Regions from separate parts of the Pectobacterium versatile genome, predicted to be linked through region 2. Evidence: predicted binding sites of a transcription regulator. Region 2 holds the regulator's gene; each other region holds the start of a gene.

Region 1 (4,833 bases), 700 kb from region 2:
GGAAAGTGCCTGAAGCCATTGCGCTGGTTTTACCCGCGATTGCCGAGGCTGTCGATCTGGCTGCGGCATCGTTGCAGGAAGGTGGGCGGCTGATCTATCTGGGCGCGGGAACCAGCGGCCGTTTGGGCGTGTTGGATGCCTCAGAGTGCCCGCCGACGTTTGGCGTGCCGCACGGGCTGGTTATCGGCCTGATTGCTGGCGGGCCGGGCGCACTACTGAAGGCGGTTGAAGGTGCGGAAGACGATCCCGCACTCGGTGAGGCGGACTTAAAAGCGCTGAATTTAACCGCTGCCGATATGGTTGTCGGCCTTGCGGCATCAGGCCGGACGCCATATGTGATTGGCGCGTTGCGCTATGCGCATGACGTTGGCTGCCGGACGGCGGCGATCTCCTGTAATCCCCATTCTCCCATCGCACAAGAAGCACAGGTGGCGATTTCTCCGGTGGTTGGCCCGGAAGCGTTAACGGGGTCGACACGGTTGAAGTCAGGAACAGCGCAAAAATTGGTCCTAAATATGATTTCTACCGGCGCAATGGTTAAGCTGGGGAAGGTGTACCAGAATTTGATGGTGGATGTGAAGGCAACCAACGTGAAGCTGTTAGACCGGGCTTGCCGCATCGTCGTTGAAGCAACGGGAGCCGAGCGGGAGCAAGCGCAGCAGGCGCTGGTGCAGGCGGATAATGAGGTTAAGCCTGCAATTCTGATGCTTCTGGCTAATATTGACGTGGCAGCGGCGCGTGAGCGTCTGAAGCAGCACAATGGTTATCTGCGTGAGGCGCTAATTGGCGGATAAGATTATCTTGGTGTAAGTCGGGAGAAACGTTTTGAGTGATAAGCGAGAGCAACGCATTGTTTTTTTTGATCTGGATGGCACGTTGCATCAGCAGGACATGTTTGGCAGCTTTTTGCGTTTTTTACTTCGTCGGTTGCCGTTAAATCTCGTTCTGGTTATCCCGCTATTACCGATTATCGGGCTGGGGTTATTGATTCGTGGTCGCGCGGCCCGATGGCCGATGAGCTGGCTGCTGTGGGCGATTACGTTTGGCCGTGATGAAGACGAGCTGGTTCAATTGGAAAAGCAGTTTGTCGGCGCGTTTCGTCATGATGTCATACCGTTTCCGCAGGTTCAGCAGCGGCTGAAAACCTATCTTGAAGACAGCGAGGCGCAGGTCTGGCTGGTGACGGGATCGCCGCAGCGGCTGGTGGAGCAGGTCTATCATGATTCGCCTTTTCTGCCCGGCGTGCGCCTGATGGGAAGCCAGATTACACACCGCTATGGCGGCTGGGTATTAACGTTGCGCTGTCTGGGACATGAAAAAGTGACGCAGATGGAGCAGCGTCTGGGCGCGCCGCTCAAGCTCTACAGCGGTTACAGCGACAGCAAACAGGACAATCCGCTGCTCTATTTCTGCGAACACCGCTGGCGAGTCACCCCCGAAGGTAGCCTGCAACAGCTGGAATGATTTTTTCACCCTTTCACCTGATTTTTTCATCTCTTCATATAGGTATAATGCGCCGCCAAAATATGAATGTTCGAGAGAGGAAACGTGGTTAGCCTGCGTAACGATGAATACTGGATGCGCTATGCATTAACGCTGGCTCAGCGTGCTCAGGATGAAGGCGAAGTACCGGTTGGAGCGGTGCTGGTGCTGGATAATGAAGCGATCGGCGAGGGGTGGAACCGGCCGATTGGGCATCACGATCCTACCGCGCATGCTGAGATTATGGCACTACGGCAGGGAGGGCAGGTGTTGCAGAACTACCGCCTGCTGGAGACAACGCTGTATGTCACGCTGGAGCCGTGCATCATGTGTGCGGGTGCGATGATACACAGCCGTATTGGCCGTTTGGTTTACGGTGCATCAGATGAGAAAACGGGGGCCGCGGGCTCGCTAGTGGACATTCTGCGCCACCCCGGCATGAATCATCAGATCGTGATTGAATCGGGCATTCTGGCTGATGAATGTTCTGCAACGCTCAGCGCGTTCTTCCGTCTGCGCCGTGAACAGCATAAAGCCCGGCGTGCCGCAGAAAAAAGCGAGAAAAACACTGCGCAGGAGTAGCGGCGTTTTATGCAGGTTTATTCCGGCACCTTATTGATAGGAACCGCCGGATAGCCTTGTGCGATCTGGGTTTGTTGCTGCGCTTTGGTTTCTTTTTCTATCAGATAACCTTCCAGACTCACCATATAACGCCGAATGTTTTCCACGTAGTTATAGGCTTCATGTCCGCGCGCGTAGCCGTAGGTGGTTTGAGTGTAATAGCGCTTTTGGCTCAGCATCGGCAGGCGCATTTTCACATCGACCCAGCTGTCGGGGTTACCCTTCTGTTTTTCGGTCAATTTACGCGCATCAAGCAGATGGGCGTATCCCATGTTGTAGGAGGCCAGCGCAAACCAGATTTTTTCATCTTCCGGGATGGTGTCCGGCATTTTCTGCATCATGTGCGACATATATTGCGCGCCGCCGCGAATACTTTGCTCTGGGTCGACCCGATCGGTGACGTTAAGACTTTCTGCCGTGTTACGCGTCAGCATCATCAGCCCGCGCACGCCGGTAGGGGAAGTCGCCAGCGGGTTCCAGTGTGATTCCTGATAGGAGATGGCGGCCAGCAGCTTCCAGTCGATATCGGTGGCGTATTTTTCAAACAGCGGGCGCAGATCTGGCAGCGTTTCATCAATCGCACTCAAGAACGTGGTGGTATCGACATAGTCAAATTCGCCAACATGGCCGAGGTACTTCTCCTCCAGACGTGCGAGTGTCCCGTCTTCGACAATCTGGCTGAAGAAATCCAGCAGCGCGGCGGACAGGCTGTCATCGTGTGAGCGTCGCATATACCAGGTAACAGGTTCTTCGTCGCTGAGATCGAAGGCGACAGCGAGCTGCGGATGAATTCGCTGCATTAAGCCGATGGTGACCGAATCACCCAACGTATAGTCCAGTTTGCCGTCGGCAACCTGCTTCAGTAAGTCCTGCGTGCTCTGATCGGAAGCCGACTCCCAGCTTAGCTGCGGGTATTTTTCTGCTTTTAGATCGCGCAGGGTAGCAGCATGGGCTGAACCCGACGTCACGACGAGGCGGCCTTGCAGTTTATCCAGCGTTTTTGGGCGAGGTGAACCGAGGCGGTACACCATCTGTTGTGAAATGGAATAGTAGGTTGGGCCGGCACGGAAGCGTTCCAGACGCTCGTGGTTGTAGATCAGCCCGGCAGCCAGCAGGTCTGCATCGTCACCGTCCAGATCGTCGAACAGTTCGTCAAGGTTCTTGCGTGACGAGACCACCAGCTTGACGCCGAGGTAATCGGCGAACCGTTTTGCCAGTTCATAGTCCAGACCTGTCGGGGATCCGTTGCTCATTGCATAAGTCAGCGGTGAGTTGACCGTGCTGATACGCAACTCACCGCGTGAGAGGATCTGCCTGAGCTGTACATCCTGACTACTGCGCCAGGGAATACTAGGCCATAGCGCTAACGCCAGCAGTAACGTGATAATCCCGATGAAAAAATAATTTAATTTTAACGGCTTCAAATAGTTATCTCTCGGCGGCCGTGTGGCCAGGCTGTCTGTAACGGCAGTTTTTTTATACGTCATTTCCCAGAGTGGGGGCATTTTGCTTAACAAAGCGCCAGTGTGCAACTTTTATTGATTTGGTCACCGATTAATCATTCGCCGGACGCGAAGTGAAATTATCGCCACGCAAACGGTTTCGTCCGAGGGAAGGATTCTCTATAATATGCGCGTTTCCCCCCTGTTGTGCCCAATGGCTGTATCGCAGCCAGTGCATCGAAGACGAGAGAACTTTAGATTATGGAAATACTGCGTGGTTCACCTGCTTTATCGGCTTTTCGTATTAATAAATTGCTGGTCCGTTGCAAAGAGCACGTTTTGCCGGTCAGCGATATCTATGCTGAATACGTACATTTCGCCGATGTCAGCGCCCCGCTGAACAACGATGAACAGGCCAAACTGACACGTTTGCTGAAGTATGGTCCTTCTCTCGCGGAGCACGAGCCGCAAGGCCATCTGTTACTGGTCACGCCGCGTCCCGGCACGATTTCACCGTGGTCTTCCAAAGCAACGGATATCGCCCATAACTGTGGATTAAGCAAAGTACTGCGTCTGGAACGCGGTCTGGCTTTCTATATTCATGCGCCGACGCTGAGCGATGAACAGTGGCAGCAACTGGGGGCACTGCTACATGACCGGATGATGGAAAGCGTATTTAGCGACCTGAAACAGGCCGAAGCGCTGTTCTCTCATCATCAACCTGCACCTTTCAAGCGCATCGAAATTCTGCTGCAAGGGCGTCAGGCACTGGAAGAGGCGAACGTCCGTCTGGGGCTGGCATTGGCAGAAGATGAAATTGATTATCTGCTGGAAGCCTTCACCAAACTGGGCCGTAATCCAACCGATATTGAACTGTATATGTTCGCACAGGCGAACTCTGAGCACTGCCGGCACAAGATTTTCAATGCTGATTGGGTGATTGACGGCGTCACTCAGCCGAAGTCACTGTTCAAAATGATCAAAAATACCTTTGAACACACGCCCGATCATGTTCTCTCTGCCTATAAAGATAACGCCGCCGTTATGGAAGGCTCCGCCGTCGGCCGTTTCTATACCGATACCAACGGACAATATGATTACCATCAGGAAGACGCTCATATCCTGATGAAGGTTGAAACGCATAACCACCCAACCGCCATTTCACCGTGGCCGGGCGCAGCAACAGGATCCGGTGGTGAAATCCGTGATGAAGGCGCGACAGGCCGTGGTTCCAAACCGAAAGCGGGTCTGGTGGGCTTCTCTGTATCGAACCTGCGCATTCCTGGCT
Region 2 (4,833 bases):
GCGATTCTGGAACCCGCCGCACTGGCGTTTAACGGCATTGACCCTACCAATCCGCTGCGTGGCGCAGTGAGCGAATATGACGCGCTGCATGAAATTTTCAAAGTCGTGCGTAAAGGGATCAAAGATCAGGGCTGCAACCGCGCGATTATCGTGGCGCATAATGCCACATTCGATCATAGCTTTATGGCCGCAGCAGCGGAGCGCTGTAGCCTGAAACGTAATCCGTTCCATCCTTTCGCCACTTTCGATACCGCAGCACTTAGCGGGCTGGTGTTAGGCCAAACGGTTCTTGCTAAAGCCTGTATTACCGCAGGAATAGCGTTTGACTCCAGTCAGGCGCACTCCGCGCTGTATGACACCAACCAGACCGCATTGCTGTTCTGTGAGTTGGTGAACCGCTGGAAACGTCTGGGCGGATGGCCGATTGCACTGGAAGAAAATTCGCTGGAAGACGCCTCAGCCGAAGACTGAAAAGATTGAGATCAAAAAAACGGGTGCCATAAAAGCACCCGTTTGAAGGATTCACGCACGCATCGTAACAACATTTGACATCGTCATTACGCCAGACAAAAGCATTACTCTTGATCGGCCTGCTGCGCTTTGTATTTGTCTGCCGTTTCTTTGATCAGCGGTTGCAGTTCACCACGCTGAAACATTTCCATCACGATATCACAACCGCCAATCAGCTCACCGTCAACCCACAGCTGCGGGAATGTCGGCCAGTTCGCGTATTTCGGCAGTTCAGCACGAATGTCTGGGTTCTGCAAAATATCAACATACGCAAAACGTTCGCCACAGGCAGACAACGCCTGAACAGTCTGTGCGGAAAAGCCGCAGCTTGGCAATTTCGGGGAGCCTTTCATGTACAGCAGAATCGGGTTTTCAGCAATTTGGCGCTGAATTTTTTCAATTGTCGGTGTCGTCATCTTCTTGCTTCCTTAATTCTATAGGATGGCTAACGTCCAAAACGCTAGCCATGAGCCGCCGTCAGAGGTGCTACGACAGCGACATTGACTCAGTGATATTGTACCGATGCCACTAGCCACAAAAAAACGCCATTTTTTGTAGGGTTATTTTTCCCGAAGGTATTCATCATTGATGAAATCAACGCCAGAAAACGCTGATAAATCAATCGAAAAAATAACTATTAACGTTTTTTCACTATTCTGTATGAATAAAGCGACCGTGCCCACTTTTTTATGACGCCGTTTTCAGGAATACTGTGAGGATTGAGCGAGTTAAGGATTATGTTCGGTCACTGTTATTATGCGCTTATTTATTACTCTTTTTATATTATTTTTCAGCAACCTATCCCTGAACGTGGTTCAGGCTGCGCCGCATACCCCGCATTCTGCGCCGAAGAAAAGCGCCGTGGCAGAAACGAATAAGAAAAGCCGCCAAACAAAGGGTAATGCTAAATCCCCGACGCCGATCAAAAGCAAAAAACCAGAACCTACCGCAGTCAGCAATAAAACCAAATCCCGTACCGCGAGCAAAGTGACAGAAAAAAAACCGTCACGAACGCAAAGCAGCACGCCCGCGCTAGTGAAAAAAAATCTTAAAAAGCTGAAGCCTGAAGAAGAGAAACAAACAACCGCCCAAGCCAGAGTCAAAACAGGACTGAAGAAGACCGCACTCAAGGGGAAAGCGGATAAGAATCCAGCACCGACAGAAAAAGGAATGGCGCTAAGCGCCGCGCATAAAAAACGCTATCAACATGCCAAAACAACCGCAATGAATAAGTTGATGAGTCAGATAGGTAAGCCTTATCACTGGGGCGGTTCCTCTCCCTTTACCGGATTCGACTGTAGCGGACTGGTTTATTACGCCTACAAAGATGTCGTTAAGATCCAAATTCCACGCACCGCAAACGAAATGTATCACCTGCGTGATGCCGCTCCGATTAAAAAGAGTGAGCTGGAAAGTGGCGATCTGGTCTTCTTCCGCATCAATAATCGTGGCGCAGCCGATCACGTCGGGGTTTATCTGGGTGAAGGGAAATTTATTCAGTCGCCGCGGACAGGGTCAGATATTCGTATCAGCAAGTTGAGTGAAGATTATTGGCAGGAGCACTACGTTGGCGCGCGTCGCGTGGTCACACCGCAGACGATTCGTTAAGAGTGATAATAGATTACATACGTCGAACAGAAACGATTCAGACACGTTTTATGTAACATCAACGTGTCTGAATACCTAACCCGCACAAAATCATCGTTCGGTTAGTTCAGCACCGCTGTAAAACTAAACACGATGATCACAGCCAACGAACCAATGGTTGTCAGCAAAGACATCTTCAGATCTGTATCCATAAAATACTCCTTAATTAGCGAACAAATTTTATCTGAAAGCTTCGTCTAAAAAGCCCCCCCCTTCACAGCCAAATCCGCGTTTAGGTAGTTAAAGCTACAAATAATAGGGTTATTACGATTCTTTCATAATTCTAGCGAAAAATCTCGGACGAATGCATCACTAATAGTATAAATTAGCCCTTTCACTTTCATGATAAATCGGACACAATCCGCTGTTTATGAAAGCGCTGCGTATCAGTCGAAAAACGTCAACCCAGATCCCTTCGGTATAACATTCGGCATTCTCCTTCTGAAATCCTGTTTTTTAGCTTAGAAGAAGAACATTAAACGTAGGCAAACGATTAACAATATACTTACGTCTGTAACAGGTAAGTTCAGGAGTCATTTTTAGATGGCAACGATTAAAGATGTGGCAAAACGTGCTGGCGTTTCCACCACAACCGTATCGCACGTGATCAATAAAACACGTTTCGTCGCCGAAGAGACTAAGGCAGCCGTCAGGGCAGCAATCAAAGAATTGCACTATTCACCCAGCGCCGTCGCCCGCAGCCTCAAAGTTAATCACACTAAATCTATCGGCTTGCTGGCTACTTCCAGCGAAGCCCCCTATTTCGCCGAGATCATTGAAGCCGTTGAAAACAGCTGCTATGCCAAAGGCTACACGCTGGTGCTATGTAATTCGCATAACGACATCGGCAAGCAACGCGCCTATCTTTCCATGCTGGCGCAAAAACGCGTCGACGGCCTGTTGGTGATGTGCGCCGAATACCCACCCGAGTTATTAGGCATGCTGGAAGATTATCGCAGCATTCCGATGGTCGTGATGGACTGGGGACAGATGCACAGCGATTTTACCGATACGATTATCGATAACGCCTTTGAAGGTGGTTATATGGCAGGTCGCTACCTGATTGAACGCGGCCATCGCGATATCGGCGCCATCCCCGGTACTCAAGAACGCAACACCGGCAGCGGACGCTACCTCGGTTTTTTGAAAGCGCTGAAGGAAGCCGACATCACCGTACGCGACGAATGGGTGGTTCGGGGCGATTTCGAACCGGAATCCGGCTACAAAGCCATGCATCAAATTCTCGCACAGAAACAGCGACCTACAGCCGTATTCTGCGGTGGCGATATTATGGCGATGGGGGCTATCTGTGCGGCTGATGAACTGGGTCTGCGCGTACCGCAGGACATTTCGGTGATCGGTTATGACAACGTGCGCCACGCACGCTTCTTTACGCCTGCGCTGACCACCATCCACCAGCCAAAGGAGCGTCTGGGCCAGTCCGCGTTCTCTATGCTTCTGGATCGCATTACCAGTAAACGAGAAGATGCGCACGTCATTGAAGTACACCCGACGCTGATTGAACGTCGCTCGGTGGCAGACGGCCCCTACCTCGACTATCGCCGCTAGCCGCCGCTATTCTGTACAGACGATTTTCTTATTCCTGCCTGCTTCCTCTCTCTGCTTCAGCCAATTCTCTTGTAGGCTGGCTGAAGCCGTTATAATTCTATACCCTAAATAATTCGAGTTGCATGAAGGCGGCAAGCGAGGGAATCCCGATGAGCTTACTCAAGTAAGTGATTCGGGTGAGTGAACGTAGCCAACGTACATGCGGCTTGAAGTATGACGGGTATAATACCGTGTTTCATTTTCTCTGGTGACAGCCGATACCTCGGCTGTGATAAGTGTTGTCCAGGTGTGTTTTACGATACTTTTACATGTGAAAAGTTAAGGAGACATGATGGGTTTGCCTTATACAGAAGAATGGGATGATGAGACCGCACCCTGGTTCCACATCGTACAGGACATGTTAGCCACCGCGGATATCACCATCAACGGCACTCGCCCTTTTGACATCCGCGTGATCAACCCCAACTTCTTTAAGCGTATCCTGCGTGAGGGATCCCTAGGGCTGGGAGAAAGCTACATGGACGAATGGTGGGACTGTGAACGGCTGGATATGTTTTCCCATCGCGTTCTGCGCGCAGGGCTGGATACTCAACTGCCCCGCCGCCTGCACGACCTGACGCGTGTCGCCCTCTCCCGCATCACGAATTTGCAATCCCGCCGACGCGCTCAGGTTGTCGGTAAAGCGCATTACGATTTAGGTAATGATCTCTTTACCCTGATGCTAGATCCTTACATGCAATACTCCTGCGCTTATTGGAAACAGGCACAGACGCTGGAACAGGCGCAGGAAGATAAACTCACCATGATCTGCGAAAAGCTCCAGCTCAAATCAGGAATGACGCTGCTGGATATCGGCTGTGGTTGGGGCGGACTTGCCGAGTTCGCGGCACGCCACTACGGCGTTTCAGTTTACGGCGTCACTATTTCCAGAGAGCAGCAAATGCTGGCACAGCAGCGCTGTCAGGATCTGAACGTCACCATTGAATTACAGGATTACCGCGATCTCGATCGGCAATTTGATCGCGTGGTGTCAGTTGGCATGTTTGAACATGTCGGGCCGCGCAACTATGACAATTATTTCCGCGTCGTACGGCGTAATCTAAAACC
Region 3 (4,833 bases), 1.4 Mb from region 2:
GCCATCACGAAAGATCGAACCGTCGCGGTTATCACCGAAGCCGCGTTTGATGATGGCATCCTGTGTGCCGCCTAGCGTATTAGATTGGGTGATACCGCTGACGTTATACAGCGCTTCATCAATGTTGCGTACCGCACGATCTTCAAGCACCTGCGTGGGGACAACGTTAACTGCCTGTGGGACATCCAGCAGACGGCTTTCAGTGCGGGTGCCGGTCACGGTTTTATGCGGCTGATAGCCGATCTCTTTTCCTGCCTGAGCGCCAGGAGTGGCCAGCCGTGGCGTAACGTGGTTTTTTCTATAGCAAACTTATTCATGCGAAATCTGACTCCAATAAATCCCTGAAAATTCAATCGGTAAAAACTGCTGATAGAGTTGTTGTAGTGTCTGTTGCGGATCGATATCGGCAAACCGATCTGGATAGAGCGCCTTGGCAAACATCTCGACCATGACGACGTGGTACGGGCTGAGATAGAAGTTGTGCCACATGCTCCAGGCGTGACCGGTTTGTACGGCTCGCAGGTGAGACAAAATGGGTTCCTGACGAATAAGTGTGTCGAAGCTCTCTTTTGCTTGTGCAGCGTTAACCAGCGGTCCGAGCATCAGACTAGAGAAGCGCTTGCCATCAGGCCCGGCCATACCGGTGGCGATGTAAACATCGGGATTGGCGGCCAGCACGCGCTCCGGGCTCAGTTCTCCGTAGACGCTGTTGATGGTGCCGCTAGCAATATTCTCGCCGCCAGCGAAAGTCAGCAGATCGCCAAGGCTGCCGCCGACCGCCGTGGTGCAACAGGTGTCCCGTCTGCCCAGATGCAGATGCAACATAACCGTCGGTTTCTTGCCGTGGTATTGCGCGATGCGTTGGCGAATCACATCCATATGCTGCTGATAGAAATCGCTGAAAGCGGTCGCGCGCTGGGGTTGATTCAGCACCTCACCGAGCAGACGAATGCTGGGCAACGTGTTGTTAAGCAGGTCGATACGCAGATCGACATAAATAAACGGGATCCCTGCACGGGTCAGTGTTTGTTGCAGGAGATCTTCATTGGTCGCGTTTTTTGCCAGCCGTGGAAGAATGACTAGATCGGGTTTTAACGGCAGCAGCATTTCTGCATTCATCGCTTGCAAACTGCCGTTACCTAACTGTGGGATCTGGTTCAGCTGTGGGAATTTTTCGGTATAACGCGACCAGCTCTGTGCATCGTAGCGTGCCATATCTCCCGGCCAACCGACGACATGCTTTGCCGGATTATCGGGCTGGAGCAACGCCAGCGTATACAGCATGCGGCTCTCGCCCAGAATGATGCGCTGGGGACTGTCTGGGATCTCCACCTGTCGGCCTAAAAGATCAGTGACGGTTTTTGCCTGCAAGAGCGGGCTGAGAAAAAGCAGGCAAAGCAGTAAGACGGTACGCATGATGGAGTTCACAAAATTTAAGATGGGGAAAGATAATCATTGGTATTTTCATTTTCAACCGATGAAGAGTGCGTGTAATGCTGGTTGATAAAAATATTCTTTCTTATCTGAGCCTTATAGATTTTTTCGTAAAGATTAGTAAATATTTAAAGCGCAGGAAGGGAGAGGGAAAAGGTGATGAGTAATGAATGGGTGTGGAAGGAAGACGTAATAAAGAGTAAGGCTCCGCAGGGGAGCCTTACTACTATGACGAGGTGATAGATACGACGAACTCACTACTCGGCAGCATAGCCCTGTGGCGGAATGCGAACGCTGTCCAGCCAGGCTTCATTATCACGCATCACCAGTCTGCCGTTCAGGAACCAGTTGATGACCATCGGATAAATCGTGTGCTCGTGCGTCTTCACGCGCTCGCTCAGGCTTTCTTCCGTGTCGTCACTAAATACAGGCACCTTCGCTTGCAGAATCAGTGGGCCGCCATCCAATTCATCGGTGACGAAATGAACAGACGTCCCATGTTCCCGATCGCCATTTTCCAGCGCCTTGCGGTGTGTATGCAGGCCGGGATATTTGGGCAGCAGAGAAGGATGAATGTTCAGCATTTTGCCTGCAAACTGGGCAACAAATTCCGGGCTAAGAATCCGCATGTAGCCTGCTAAGATCACCAGCGCGGGTTCATATTGCTCAATTTCGTTTGCCAGTGCGGCATCAAATGCAGCACGGTCGGCAAAGTCTTCAGGGTTCAGGACGCACGTAGGAATATTCGCATTCTGTGCGCGTTCTAGCCCGTAAGCCTCCGCATTATTACTGAATACGGCGACGATCTTTCCTTTAAGGCGTCCGTTCTTACAGGCGTCAATTAACGCCTGCAAGTTGCTTCCATGACCTGAAATCAGAACAACGATGTTTTTCATCAGTTAATAACCACTGCGTCTCCGGCATCGGTTTGAGTAATGACGCCGATTTTCCATGCGTTTTCGCCGCTGCTGTTCAGTAATGCAACGGCCTCGTCTGCCTGGTCGGCTGGCAGTGCGATGATCATACCAACACCACAGTTGAAAGTACGATACATTTCGTGGCGGCTGACATTACCGGCCTGTTGCAGCCAGTTGAAAACAGCAGGCCATTGCCAGCTGGATCCGTCGATTGTCGCCTGCATACCTTCTGGCAGCACGCGTGGGATATTTTCCCAGAAGCCACCACCGGTCAGGTGAGAAATCGCGTGGACATCAACTTTCTCAATCAGGGAAAGTATGGATTTCACGTAGATTTTGGTTGGGGCCAGCAGGTGGTCGGCCAGCGATTTGCCTTCCAGCTCGAACTGCTCTGGATCGGTCTTGCTGACTTCAAGCACTTTGCGCACCAGCGAATAGCCGTTTGAGTGCGGGCCGCTAGAAGCGAGGGCAACCAGAACATCGCCGTTCTGCACTTTGCTGCCATCAATAATTTCTGATTTTTCTACCACACCGACGCAGAAGCCAGCAACGTCGTAGTCTTCGCCGTGATACATACCCGGCATTTCGGCGGTTTCGCCACCGACCAGCGCACAGCCTGATTGCTTACAGCCTTCCGCGATACCGGTAATCACGCTGGCAGCGGTGTCGACATCCAGCTTGCCTGTGGCGTAGTAGTCGAGGAAGAACAGCGGCTCAGCGCCCTGAACGACCAGATCGTTCACGCACATCGCAACCAAGTCGATACCAATGGTATCGTGGCGTTTCAGGTCCATCGCCAGGCGCAGTTTGGTGCCGACTCCGTCAGTGCCGGAAACCAGAATCGGTTCGCGGTATTTTTGCGGTAAGGCGCACAAGGCACCGAAACCACCCAATCCACCCATAACTTCCGGGCGACGGGTCTGTTTCACTACACCTTTGATACGGTCTACCAATGCATTACCCGCATCGATATCCACGCCTGCGTCTTTATAGCTGAGAGAGGTTTTGTCGGTCACTGCTGAGTCCCCACGAAGGTTACGGGTCGTATTCAGAAAACACGGTATTTAGAAAACATACTGTGGTAAAAATAATGCGCGCTAATTCTAACAGTGTAGGCAATCGTTTGCGAGTGATGAGTCATCGGCTGGCTATTTTTCGTTAATGGCGACAATTTCTCTCCTCGGTTGATCTGGATCAGGCTTAATCATATGGCACTAAGTAAAAAAGGCGGTATAATCCCGCGATTTTTTTTACGACGGGCTCTTGTGCCCGCCGCCCTGCGGGCCGCCGCAAGCGGTGTTTAAAAACGCGCTTGGCGTTTTTGTCCGTCCACTAGCCGATGGGGAGATAATGATGAAGATCGTCGAGGTGAAACACCCACTCGTCAAACACAAACTGGGTTTGATGCGTGAGAACGATATTAGTACGAAGCGTTTTCGTGAGCTGGCTTCCGAAGTGGGAAGTTTGCTGACTTACGAAGCGACGGCTGACCTGGCAACCGAAAAAGTCACCATTGATGGCTGGTGCGGTCCGGTTGAAGTCGATCAGATCAAAGGCAAGAAAATTACCGTCGTACCGATTCTGCGTGCAGGATTGGGGATGATGGACGGCGTGCTGGAAAATGTGCCTAGCGCGCGTATCAGCGTTGTCGGCATCTACCGTGATGAAGAGACGCTAGAGCCTGTTCCTTATTTCCAGAAGCTGGTTTCCAATATCGAAGAGCGCATGGCGCTGGTGGTTGACCCTATGCTGGCAACCGGTGGCTCAATGATCGCGACGATCGATCTGCTGAAAAAAGCGGGTTGTCACAGCATTAAGGTGCTGGTGTTGGTCGCTGCGCCAGAAGGGATTGCCGCACTGGAAAAAGCCCACCCCGATGTCGAGCTTTACACGGCATCCATCGATAAAGGCCTCAACGAGCAGGGTTACATCATGCCGGGCCTCGGTGATGCGGGCGATAAAATATTTGGTACGAAATAACAGGTAAGCCGACTTATAGTCGGCTTTTTTTTGGCGCAAACCTAAGTATTTCCTATGGCGCGCCAGAGCCTGTGTTTCGTCACACGCGGTGCTTTATTACATCAGCAGTCAACATCATCCTGCTTCACTACGGTGGGCTGGATGAGTTTGGCTGTCATAAGAGGTGCGGGTATACCTGCACACATAAATAGCAACACTAGATAACAACACTACAGAGGATATTGAAGATGACTCGTCGCGCCATCGGGGTAAGTGAACGACCACCCTTGTTACAAACCATCCCGTTGAGTTTCCAGCATCTGTTCGCGATGTTTGGCGCTACCGTTCTGGTACCCATTCTGTTCAAGATCAATCCAGCCACCGTACTGTTATTCAACGGTGTGGGGACGCTGCTTTATTTATTCATATGTAAGGGCAAAATCCCAGCGTATTTAGGATCGAGCTTCGCGTTTATTTCCCCAGTTTTACTGCTGTTGCCGCTGGGGTATGAAGTCGCACTGGG
Region 4 (4,833 bases), 650 kb from region 2:
AGGGTGGAACTGCACGCCGTAAAAACGCTTCTCTTCGTTAGCCATAATGGCAAACGGGCAGGTATCGGTGCTGGCAACGGTCTCAAACCCTTCTGGGATCGCCGTTACTTTATCGCCGTGGCTCATCCAGACATCCAGCAGCGGTGCGCCAGCGGCGCTCAACGCATCCTGAATATCACGCACCAGCGCGCTATCCGTTTTCACTTCTACCTGCGCATAACCAAACTCACGCTCGTTGGAACCTTCAACGTGGCCACCCAACTGCATCGCCATCGTCTGCATGCCATAGCACACGCCTAATACCGGTACGCCAGCATTGAAAACGTATTCTGGCGCACGCGGGCTGCCAAACTCGGTGGTGCTTTCCGGGCCGCCGGACAGGATGATCCCGTTCGGATTAAATCCACGAATCTGTGCTTCCGTGACATCCCATGCCCACAGTTCACAGTAAACGCCCAGTTCACGCACGCGACGTGCAACCAGTTGCGTGTACTGTGAGCCGAAATCCAGAATAAGAATGCGGTGTTGATGAATGTTTTGAGTCATGAGGAGCATGTTCCAAAAAGCAAAAGACAAAAGCGAAAAGTAAACCCAGCTAACCGCTCCGCCTTATTCAAAGGCAGAGCGGCGCAAAATAGTACAGGGTTTATGGCATTAAATCACCTTATGAACCCATACGGTAGTTCGGTGACTCTTTAGTAATGGTAACGTCGTGAACGTGGCTTTCCTGAATACCCGCGCCGCTGATGCGTACAAACTCAGCCTGCGTGCGCAGTGCATCGATAGTGGCGCAACCGGTCAGGCCCATGCAGGAGCGCAAACCGCCCATCTGCTGGTGAACGATCTCTTTCAGGCGGCCTTTATAGGCTACGCGGCCTTCGATACCTTCTGGCACCAGTTTGTCGGCAGCGTTATCGGTCTGGAAGTAACGGTCTGATGAGCCTTTGGACATTGCGCCCAGTGAACCCATGCCGCGATAAGATTTGAATGAACGGCCCTGATACAGTTCGATTTCGCCCGGGGATTCTTCCGTACCCGCCAGCATAGAACCGACCATGACACAGGCTGCGCCTGCCGCGATGGCTTTAGCGATGTCGCCAGAGAAGCGGATACCGCCGTCGGCGATGACCGGAATGCCCGTGCCTTCCAGCGCTTCAACGGCATCAGAGATAGCCGTAATCTGCGGTACGCCCACGCCAGTCACGATACGCGTCGTACAGATAGAGCCAGGGCCGATACCCACTTTCACCGCGCTCACGCCCGCTTCGACCAGCGCTTTCGCGCCAGAGCCTGTCGCAACGTTACCGCCGATGATTTCGAGGTTCGGGTATTTAGCGCGCGTTTCACGAATACGCTGCAATACGCCTTCGGAATGGCCGTGTGAGGAGTCGATCAGCAGGACGTCAACGCCTGCGGCAACCAGCGCATCAACACGCTCTTCGTTACCTGCACCCGCACCAACCGCTGCGCCTACGCGCAGACGACCGTGTTCGTCTTTACAGGCGTTTGGTTTACGTTCTGCTTTCTGGAAATCTTTTACCGTGATCATGCCGATCAGGTGGAATTGGTCGTCAATCACCAGCGCTTTTTCAACGCGTTTTTCGTGCATTTTTTGCAGCACGACATCACGCGCTTCGCCTTCTTTGACAGTGACCAGACGCTCTTTCGGCGTCATGAACGCACTAACCGGTTTTTCCAAATCGGTAACAAAACGCACGTCACGACCGGTGATGATACCGACCAGTTCGTTGTCTTTTGCCACGACAGGATAGCCAGCGAAGCCATTGCGCTCGGTCAGTTCTTTCATTTCACGCAGTGTGGTTTCTGGCGTCACGGTTTGTGGATCAACCACCACGCCGCTTTCGTGTTTTTTCACGCGGCTAACTTCTTCAGCCTGACGCTCAATGGACATATTTTTGTGAATAAAGCCCAGACCGCCTTCCTGCGCCAGCGCAATAGCCAAGCCGGATTCGGTAACGGTATCCATCGCTGCGGACAGCATAGGAATATTCAGGCGGATGTTTTTCGTCAACTGCGTGGACAGATCGGCAGTGTTAGGCAGAACAGTAGAATGAGCAGGAACCAGGAGGACGTCATCAAACGTCAGTGCTTCTTTAGCGATACGTAGCATGGGCAATATCTCACCAAGGTGGATGTAAGAATAGATAAAATATTGCCGTGGCATTATACAGAGCGTAATCGGTTGCCTCCAGCATTATTTTACTAAAATGCTTGATTACCTGTTTCAGGTAGGTAGTATCGATTAATTAAGTGACTGTTTTAAAATTTGATCTGGCTCACAATGTCTCAATTTCCCTCCTCTGCAATTTTTACCGTTAGCCGCCTGAATCAGACGGTTAGACAACTGTTGGAAATGGAAATGGGCCAGATTTGGCTCTCCGGCGAAATCTCCAACCTTTCTCAGCCCTCATCCGGCCATTGGTATTTCACGCTGAAAGACGAGCGTGCACAGGTGCGCTGCGCGATGTTTCGTACCAGCAACCGTAAAGTAACGTTCCGCCCGCACAACGGTCAGCAGGTGCTGATTCGGGCGAGTATTACGCTCTACGAACCCCGTGGTGACTATCAGTTGCTGGCAGAAAGCATGCAGCCCGCGGGCGATGGCCTGCTACAGCAGCAGTTTGAGCAGCTCAAGCAGCGTCTCGCCGCCGAAGGGCTGTTCGACCAACAGTTTAAGCAAGTACTCCCCTCTCCCGCCAAACAGGTCGGCGTGATTACGTCAGCCAGCGGTGCCGCCCTGCACGATATCTTGCAGGTGTTGCAGCGCCGCGATCCGTCACTGCCGGTGATCGTGTATCCCACGTCGGTGCAAGGTGCGGAAGCGCCGCTACAGATTGTTCGCGCTATTGAGCTGGCTAACCAGCGGGATGAGTGTGATGTGTTAATCGTCGGGCGCGGCGGCGGTTCGCTGGAAGATCTGTGGAGTTTTAATGACGAACGAGTAGCCCGTGCGATTTTCGCCAGCCGTATTCCTATCGTCAGCGCTGTCGGCCACGAAACCGATGTCACCATCGCCGATTTCGTGGGTGACCTGCGCGCGCCCACGCCGTCCGCTGCTGCCGAGTTAGTAAGTCGTAACCAACTTGAGCTATTGCGTCAGATACAGTCCCAGCGCCAGCGTCTGGAAATGGCGATGGATTATTACCTTGCCCAGCGCAATCGGGACTTTACCCGTCTGCACCACCGCTTACAGCAGCAGCATCCGCAACTGCGGCTGGCACGCCAGCAGGCACAGCTGGTTAAACTGCGTCAGCGGTTGGATGACGCCATGCAGCAGCAGCTTCGGCAGACTTCGCGCCGAAGTGAACGCTTACAACAGCGCCTGATGCAACAGCAGCCGCAGACCCGGATTCATCGTGCACAGCAGCGTTTGCAGCAGCTTAGCTATCAGATGCAAAGCGCAGTAGAACGTCAGTTGAATCAGAACAAGCAGAAGCTAGGTATCGCCTGTTCGCGACTGGAAGGCGTTAGCCCGCTGGCGACGCTGGCGCGTGGCTATAACGTCACCACCGCCCCGGACGGTAAAGTGCTGAAAAACGTCGCGCAAATTTCCCCTGGCGAAACGCTGAAAACCCGTTTGCAGGACGGCTGGGTAGAAAGTCAGGTCACGACGCTGGTTCCGAATAAAAGTTCCGTGAAAAAGCCGCGAAAACCCTCATCCTCGACGCCAAAATAACGCGAACGGCATAAAATGCATAAATGGGGATTTGTCCTAAAACAACGGCGATCCCCCATTCTTGCCCCCGGCATCTGAACTATACTCATTCCCAGCTCACTAACTTAATACCCGTTATACTTCAAGCTGCATGTGCGTTGGCAATACTCGACTCATACTTGAGCCTCGCCCTAACGGGCCGCCGCAAACGGCGTTCAAATCGACGCAGTCGATTTGTCCTCGCTCACCCCAGTCACTTACTGATGTAAGCTCCCGGGGACTCCCTGCGTCGCCGCCTTCCTGCAACTTGAATTATTTAGGGTATACATTCACCGTTTTCACTGCATGGGTTACCAGCCTCCACGTGGCGAAATGAAGTGGATAAAGACAGTGAGCTTTGTTGATCGTCTGTGTTACCCCTGATGAGCGTTTTCAAGGAGATGAGGTATGAAGTCCAGACCGATTTGTAGCGTGATCCCCCCTTACATTTTGCATCGTATTATCGCAAACGGCACAGACGAGCAGCGCCACTGCGCGCAACAGACGCTGATGCACGTTCAGTCATTAATGGTCAGCCACCATCCGCGCCCGGAACCCCATGAGAAATTACCCGCCGGGCAGGCAAATCGCAGCATTCATGATGCCGAACAGCAACAACAATTGCCCGGCAAGCTGGTGCGCGCTGAAGGTCAACCCAGCAACGGCGATATCGCCGTCGATGAGGCCTACAGCTACCTAGGCGTCACTTACGACTTCTTCTGGAAGATTTTTCAACGTAACTCACTGGACGCCGAAGGGCTGCCGCTGGCTGGCACAGTCCATTACGGTCAGGATTATCAGAATGCCTTCTGGAACGGGCAGCAGATGGTGTTTGGAGATGGCGACGGCAAAATCTTTAATCGCTTCACGATTGCGCTTGATGTGGTCGCGCATGAACTCACTCATGGCATCACCGAAAACGAAGCGGGTCTGATTTATTTCCGCCAGTCCGGTGCGCTAAATGAATCGCTGTCCGATGTCTTTGGCTCCATGGTCAAGCAGTATCATTTGGGGCAAACCACAGAGCAGGCCGATTGGCTTATCGGTGCCGAGCTTCTGGCTGACGGTATTCACGGCATGGGGCTGCGGTCGATGTCACATCCGGGCACGGCGTATGA

What was found. Region 2 encodes PurR, which represses purine synthesis genes. Its sites were predicted from a motif close to CANGCAAACGTTTGCNTG; they were not measured.
Region 1: a site for PurR is predicted at 3,693-3,710, ahead of purL (phosphoribosylformylglycinamidine synthase). Genes of this name have one in related genera too.
Region 3: a site for PurR is predicted at 3,464-3,481, ahead of purM (phosphoribosylformylglycinamidine cyclo-ligase). Genes of this name have one in related genera too.
Region 4: a site for PurR is predicted at 2,193-2,210, ahead of guaB (IMP dehydrogenase). Genes of this name have one in related genera too.

What each region holds. Positions count from the first base shown of each region.
Region 1 is NZ_CP034276.1:3,583,002-3,587,834, reverse strand. It holds gene murQ (N-acetylmuramic acid 6-phosphate etherase) at 1-794, shown strand, start outside; gene yfhb (phosphatidylglycerophosphatase C) at 826-1,464, shown strand; gene tadA (tRNA adenosine(34) deaminase TadA) at 1,531-2,064, shown strand; gene mltF (membrane-bound lytic murein transglycosylase MltF) at 2,082-3,590, opposite strand; gene purL (phosphoribosylformylglycinamidine synthase) at 3,807-4,833, shown strand, end outside.
Region 2 is NZ_CP034276.1:2,878,892-2,883,724, forward strand. It holds gene rnt (ribonuclease T) at 1-471, shown strand, start outside; gene EIP93_RS12980 (Grx4 family monothiol glutaredoxin) at 576-926, opposite strand; gene EIP93_RS12985 (C40 family peptidase) at 1,267-2,118, shown strand; gene cydH (cytochrome bd-I oxidase subunit CydH) at 2,220-2,309, opposite strand; gene purR (HTH-type transcriptional repressor PurR) at 2,701-3,726, shown strand; gene cfa (cyclopropane fatty acyl phospholipid synthase) at 4,058-4,833, shown strand, end outside.
Region 3 is NZ_CP034276.1:1,482,213-1,487,045, forward strand. It holds gene EIP93_RS06635 (TonB-dependent siderophore receptor) at 1-276, opposite strand, end outside; gene EIP93_RS06640 (ABC transporter substrate-binding protein) at 310-1,416, opposite strand; gene purN (phosphoribosylglycinamide formyltransferase) at 1,692-2,330, opposite strand; gene purM (phosphoribosylformylglycinamidine cyclo-ligase) at 2,330-3,367, opposite strand; gene upp (uracil phosphoribosyltransferase) at 3,705-4,331, shown strand; gene uraA (uracil permease) at 4,559-4,833, shown strand, end outside.
Region 4 is NZ_CP034276.1:3,526,198-3,531,030, forward strand. It holds gene guaA (glutamine-hydrolyzing GMP synthase) at 1-546, opposite strand, end outside; gene guaB (IMP dehydrogenase) at 665-2,131, opposite strand; gene xseA (exodeoxyribonuclease VII large subunit) at 2,303-3,697, shown strand; gene EIP93_RS16045 (M4 family metallopeptidase) at 4,124-4,833, shown strand, end outside.